Sphaerotilus montanus: one gene and its partner. Each later gene encodes a partner of the first gene's protein in a complex. Links are inferred from orthologs where the notes say so. Each region holds a gene or a part of one and is shown on either strand. Other genes may lie near its edges. The genes, in order: BDD16_RS06580 and dsbD.

Evidence for each region.
Region 2: the proteins of BDD16_RS06580 (region 1) and dsbD are in contact, whole or in part, in a crystal structure (PDB 1JZD), measured with the Escherichia coli proteins. The link is inferred for Sphaerotilus montanus from one-to-one orthologs.

What each region holds. Positions count from the first base shown.
Region 1 is NZ_JACCFH010000001.1:1,467,007-1,470,201, reverse strand. What follows is about bases 275-3,159. They hold BDD16_RS06580 (DsbC family protein), read right to left. Parts: upstream 2,138-3,159; coding sequence 1,412-2,137; downstream 275-1,411. Other genes in these bases: BDD16_RS06575 (FAD-dependent monooxygenase), read right to left, coding at 2,162-3,159; BDD16_RS06585 (CAP domain-containing protein), read left to right, coding at 850-1,383; BDD16_RS06590 (tRNA(His) guanylyltransferase Thg1 family protein), read left to right, coding at 275-856. Also shown: BDD16_RS06595 (ATP-binding protein), read left to right, coding at 1-82; more of BDD16_RS06590, read left to right, coding at 98-274; more of BDD16_RS06575, read right to left, coding at 3,160-3,195. UniProt on the Escherichia coli protein: Acts as a disulfide isomerase, interacting with incorrectly folded proteins to correct non-native disulfide bonds.
Region 2 is NZ_JACCFH010000001.1:4,520,652-4,523,822, forward strand. What follows is about bases 5-2,865. They hold dsbD (protein-disulfide reductase DsbD), read right to left. Parts: upstream 2,345-2,865; coding sequence 665-2,344; downstream 5-664. Other genes in these bases: BDD16_RS20650 (HDOD domain-containing protein), read right to left, coding at 5-5; rraA (ribonuclease E activity regulator RraA), read right to left, coding at 152-661; BDD16_RS20665 (roadblock/LC7 domain-containing protein), read left to right, coding at 2,685-2,865. Outside these bases: more of BDD16_RS20650, read right to left, coding at 1-4; more of BDD16_RS20665, read left to right, coding at 2,866-3,171. UniProt on the Escherichia coli protein: Required to facilitate the formation of correct disulfide bonds in some periplasmic proteins and for the assembly of the periplasmic c-type cytochromes.

The DNA of each region.
Region 1 (3,195 bases):
GTTGTGGCAGGTCGGCCCTGACGTCTTGGGCACCGGGTTCGAGGTTCTGCCGTGGCCCGCTCCTGGGCCTGATGAAGCCTGAAGAAAGGTCTCTCCCATGAGATTCGAGGAACTGGACGCCCGGCTGCGGACCTTCGAAACCAACGACGACCACTGCGTGCTGCCGGGCCTGCACATCGTCGTGCGGCTGGACGGCCGCGGCTTCACGCGCCAGACGCGCGAGGTGTGGCGGCTCGACGCGCCGTTCGACGTGCGCTTTCGCGACCACATGCTCGACACCGTCGAGCACCTGATGACCGCCTGCGGCTTCGGCGTCGTCTACGGCTACACCCAGAGCGACGAGATCTCGCTGCTGCTGCGCCGCGACGACGCCACCTTCGGCCGCAAGACCCGCAAGCTCCTGTCCATCCTGGCGGGCGAGGCCAGCGCGCGCTTCACGCTGGCGATGGGGCAGATGGCCTGTTTCGATGCACGCATCTGCCCGCTGCCGACCCCCGCCGACGTCATCGACTACTTCCGCTGGCGCCACGAGGATGCCCACCGCAATGCGCTCAACGCCCACGGCTACTGGCTGCTGCGCGGACAAGGTCAGTCGGCGCAGGCCGCGACGGCGGCGCTGGCGGGGTTGTCGGTAGCGGACAAGAACGAGCTGCTCTTTCGCGGCGGGATCCAGTTCAACACGCTGCCGGCCTGGCACAAGCGGGGCGCGGCGCTCTACATGCGTGAAGAGACGCGCCCAGGCGTCGACCCGAGAACCGGGGCCTCCCGACCTGCGCTGCGGCGCGTGCTGCACCGGGATCTGGAACTGCCGGTCGGGGAGGCCTATGGCGCATTCGTGCGGGCCTTCGTGTGCTGAGCAGATTCGTCCTGGTGGGGCTGGTGGCTGCAGCGACGCCAACGGTTGCGGATCCAGCCACCGGCCTGGCCGAGGCCCAGTCCACGGAGCTCCTGCTGGCGCACAACCGCTGGCGCTCCCGCGTCGGCGTGCCGCCGCTGGTCTGGTCGGAGGGACTTGCGGAATCCTCCGCCCGCTGGGCGGCGCGGCTCGACCAGGGCGGGCAATGCGGCATGGAACACAGCGACACGCCCGACTTGGGCGAGAACCTCTACTGGGCCAGCCCCATCCGCTGGAGCACTGGCCTGGTCACCGTGCAGGACGTCCGCCCCGGATTTGTCACCGACGTCTGGGGCCGCGAATCGGCGGATTTCCAGGTAGAGGCCAACACCTGCACGCCCGGCAAGACCTGTGGCCACTACACCCAGATCGTCTGGCGCTCCACCCGCGAGGTGGGCTGTGCCGTGCGGGTGTGCGCCGCGAAGGACCAGATCTGGGTCTGCCAGTACCGGCCGGCAGGCAACTTCATCGGGGAGCGGCCGTTCTGAAGGCGGCCGCGCTGCCGGGGACGGGCCCTCAGGACTTCGCGGCCAGCCGCTTCTCGATTTCCGCGGCCGGAATGGCGCCAGGGGCGCGCGTGCCGTCCTCGAACACGATGGCGGGGGTGCCGGTGACGCGGTGCTTCTTCGCCAGGGCCGAGTTGCGCTCGATCGCCGACGCGTCGCACTGGCCCATCACCCGCGCGGGCACGTTGCCATCGACCATCCAGCCACGCCAGGCGGCCGTGTTGTCCTTGGCGCACCAGATCGCCTTGGCCTTGTCCGGCGAGTCGCCGCCGAGGATCGGGATCAGGAAGTTGTAGACCGTCACGTCCTTCACATTGACGAGGTCCTTTTCCAGCCGCTTGCAGTAGCCGCAGTTCGGGTCGGCGAAGACGGCGATCCTGCGCTTGCCATTGCCGTTCTTCCAGACGATGGCGTCCTTCAGCGGCAGGCTGGCGAAGTCGATCGCGGTGAGCTTGTCCACCCGCTCTTCGGTGAGGTTGCGGCGGGTGGCGGTGTCGATCAGCGCGCCCTGGAGCAGGTAGGTGCCCTTGGCGTCGGAATACATGATGTCGGTGCCGATGCGCACCTCCCAGACGCCAGCCATCGGCGAGGGACGGATCTCGTCGATCCTGGGCAGGTTGGCGAAGCGCTCGGTCAGCGTCTTGCGGATGTCGGCTTCGTCGGCGCGGGCAGGGCCTGCCAGCAGGGTCAGGGCGGCGAGCGCGGCGGCGGCGAACGTGGCGAGGCGCGGAGTCATGGTGCGGTTCCTTGGTGCGGAAGTTCAGGCATCGAGCGCCCGGGCGGTCAGCCAGCGCTTGAGCGGGCCGAGATGATGTACCAGAGTCATGCCATGGTTGCGCAGTTCCTTCAGCGGCGCTGAAGGCTGTGCAAAAAGGTGCAGGAGTCCATCGGTCAGTCCGCTCATGGCGCGGGTCGGGGTGCTGCGTTCGCGGGCATAGCGGCGCAGCGTGCGCTCGTCGCCGAGCGGTTTCCAGGGCATCGTGCGCCGGGCCTCGACCAGCACCCGCGCCAGCGCCCGCACATCCGCCAGTCCCAGGTTCAGGCCCTGCCCGGCCAGCGGATGCACCGCGTGCGCCGCGTCCCCCAGCAGCACCCAGCCCGGTCCGCACCAGCGCTGCGCATGGCCCAGCCGCAGCGGCCATGCGGCCCGGGGCGAGCCCAGCCGCAGCGTGCCGGCTGCGCCCCCCGTGGCGGCGTTCAGTTCGGTCTCGAATTCGGTGTCCGACAGCGCCAGCAGCCGCTCGGCCTCGGCCTGGGGCTGCGACCAGACGAGGCCGAAGCCGTGCGCGACCTGCGGCCGGTCGAAGGGCAGCAGCGCCAGCACGTCCGGGTGGCGGAACCACTGCCAGGCGGTGCCGTGGTGCGGCTGGTCGCTGACCAGGCGGGCGGCCACACCGTGGTGGCCGTAGGGGAAGGACTCGAAGCCTGCACCCAGCAGTTCGCGCGTGGCCGAATCCTTGCCCTCGCAGACGGCGGTGAGCTGCGCGGCGGCGGGCTGCGTCAGCCGCTGCACATGCGGGGCGTAGCGCACGGCCTCCCCGAGCGCCTGCTCCAGCGCCGCAGCGTCCACGATCCACGCCAGCTCGCCGATGCCCTGCTGCCAGGCGCTGAACTCGATCGCCCCGCCGTCGTCGCCGTGGATGCGCATGTCCTGCACGGCGGTGCGGGCGTCCTCGGGCAGCGCGTCCCACACGCGCAGCTCGCGCAGCAGGGTGACCGAGCCGGCGTTCAGCGCATAGGCGCGCACGTCCGGCGCGGCGTCTTTCTTCGGCAGTGCGCCGAGCAGGCCGACAC
Region 2 (3,171 bases), 3.1 Mb from region 1 along the record:
TGCATAGCCACTTTTCGGCGCCCATGCCACCGTGCTGTATGCACCACCCCGCCTGACCGTGATGAACCGCACGACCTGAATCGATGATCTCGGAATGCAAACGCCGGGATTTCGTGCAGATCCGGGCCGATTCAGGCCCGTTCGACGGGGTTCAGCGCGCGGCGGGCAGCACGACGATGCCGTCCGCATCGGCCACCAGCCAGTCGCCGGGCCGCACGGTCACACCCTGGATCTGCACGGCCACATCGACCAGTCCGGCCTGGCGGCGGTCGGTCGGCAGCGGCATGGGGGCGAGTGCGAACAGGCCCACGTCGCAGGCGGCCAGTTCCGCCAGATCGCGCACGCAGCCATCCACCACGACACCGGCCCAGCCGTTGCGCGCCGCCGCGGCCGCGATGTTGCCGCCGATGAGTGCCCGGCGCAGCGAGCCGGCGCCATCGACCACCAGCACGCGCCCCTGGCCGGGGCCTTCCAGCGCCGCCTTGACGGAGGTGTTGTCCTCGAAACACTTCACGGTGGTCACCGGGCCGGCAAAGGCCGCACGGCCGCCGAACGAGCGGAACACCGGCGGCAGGACGCGGAAGGCGCCACTGGTATCGCCCTTGTGCAGGTCGCAGAGGTCGCAGGTCGAGGTGAGCGTGGTGGGAGCAGGTGCAGTCATGGTTCAGGGGGATGAAGGACGCAGCGGCGCCGCATCCAGATGGGACAGGAAGTCGCCCGCGCGCTGGAAACCGATGACGCGGTGCGCGGGCAGTTCGCGCCCGGCAGTGTCGAACAGCAGGATGGCCGGCGGCCCGAACAGGCCGTAGCGGCGCATCAGGGCCTTGTCGTCGGCGTTGTTGGCCGTCACGTCGACCTGCAGCAGCAGCATCCCGGCCAGGCGCTCCTTGACGGCCGGATCGGTGAAGGTGAAGCGCTCCATTTCCTTGCAGGAAACACACCAGTCGGCATAGAAATCGAACAGCACCGGGCGCCCTGCCGTGCGCACGGCCTCGTCCAGTTCGGCCAGGGTGCGGACGCGGCGGAACACCACGCCATCGCCCGGTATCGTGTGGCTGGAGGCACCTGCAGCCTCCACGGTGGATCCGAAGGACAGCACCGGCCAGACCATCCAGGCCGCCACCGCCAGCAGCATCACGCCGAAGCTGCGCTTGACCCACTCCATCCAGGCACCCGCCCTGGGCAGCAGCGAACCCGCCGACAAGCCGACCAGCATCAGCGGCACGCTCATGCCGCAAGCCATGGCGAACAGCGCCACGCCCCCGAGCACCACGTCGCGCGTCTGGCTGATGTAGACCAGCGCACCCGCCAGCGGCGCGGCCACGCACGGCCCGACGATCAGCGCCGAGACGCCGCCCATCACGAACACACCGCCATAGCGACCGCCTTCGACCTGGCTGCTGGCGGCGTGCAGACGGGTCTGCCACGACGCCGGAATCTGCAGGTCATAGAAGCCGAACATCGACAGCGACAACCCCACCAGCACCAGCGCGAACGCCCCCAGCACCCAGGGCGTCTGCAGCGTCGCCGCCAGTCCCTCGCCGGCCAGCCCTGCGGCCACACCCATGCCGGTGTAGACCAGCGCCATGCCGAGCGCGTACGCCCCCGACAGCAGCAGGCCACGCTGGCGCGAGCCGCCGCCCCCCTGTCCCAGGATGATCGAGGACAGGATGGGCACCATCGGCAGCACGCAGGGCGTGAACGACAGCAACACGCCAGCCAGCGCGAAGACCCCCGCGACACCCCACAGGTTGCCCGAGCGCAGCACGGTGCCGAAGCGGTCGAACACACTGGCCTCGGGCGCGGGCGTTGCCTCGGCGGAGGACAACGCGGCATCCCCGGTCGCGTCCGCCGCCACGACACGCACCGCCCGCAGCGCACCAGCCTCCTGGCGCACCTGCAGCTGGTGGATCTGCGGCGGATAGCACAGGCCCTTGTCGGCGCAACCCTGGTGCGTCACCTTCACCGTGAACTGCCCGGGGGCGGACTGCACCGCCAGCGGCACCTCCAGGACGTCGTGGTAGATCTCGACCTCCTTCTGGAAGGTCTCGTCGAACTTGACCACCCCCGCCGGATAGACCGGCGGCGACAGCACGACATCCGGTCCGCCGGGCAGCACCTCGAACCGCTCCCGGTACAGGTAGTAGCCGGGGGCCACCTCGAACCGCAGTGCCAGGGTCTGCGCATCGGCCACCCGCACGCTGAGCCGGAAGGCCTGCTCCGGCTCCAGGAAGGTTTCGGCCGCCCGCACCGGCCCCGTGACCACCAGCCACACCAGTACCGCAGCGAGGCAACGCCACACCAGACGCCGGACATCGGAACCAGAAAAGCAATTCATCTTCATCGGACTAGCGTAACCGACCACCAGTGTGCCCTGTCGAGACACGGATTTCTGCGCGCTGAATCAAACACGGGGCAACCAGATTCAGGGGGCACGGTCCACCCCGCACAGGCGTGCGCGGGTGACGCCTCGTCACAAGCACTCACACTGTGGACAGGCGCCCGGGTGCATTTTCTTCGAAACGATCAGAAAATCACGCATTTCCAGATTTCATATTCGTCAATCACCCTGATGACGGAATGCGTCCATTCCATGCAGTTTCACGCAAACTCAGGTCGCAGCCAGCTTCAGCGACTAAAGTAGCGATGCTCCCACCCCTTTCCCCGGACTGCTCCGTCACGCGATGAACATGCTCAAGAGCCTCTTCGGCGATCTGACCCCGATTCGGGACGCCACGTCCCGCGCGAGTGGCAAGGACGCGGCCGCCGATGTCGAGATGCCCGAGTTCGCCTCCACCGCCGTCATGGCCGACGAGAACGAACTGGCCGAAGCCGCGGCAGAAGCCGAAGCGCGCCACAACGACGACCTGCTGGTCAGCGGCTCCCCCGCGCAGGCCATGCGCGCCCATTTCGCCGGCAGCCGCAAGGACACCTTTGTCCGGCAGAAGCTCATCACGATGTGCGACCCGTCGCACATGTGGGCCGCCTCGGTCATCCGCGCGCTGGCCGACGCCAGCGGCCAGCCGATCGAGCGGCTCAGCCTGCGCGACCAGGCCAGCCTCAACCTGATGGCCACCATCGAGCGCACCACCCTGCCCCGGCGCACCGACGACACGCTGAAGATCTACCACGCGGACATCCAGGCCGAAGGTGGCGATGCGGCCGAGGTGC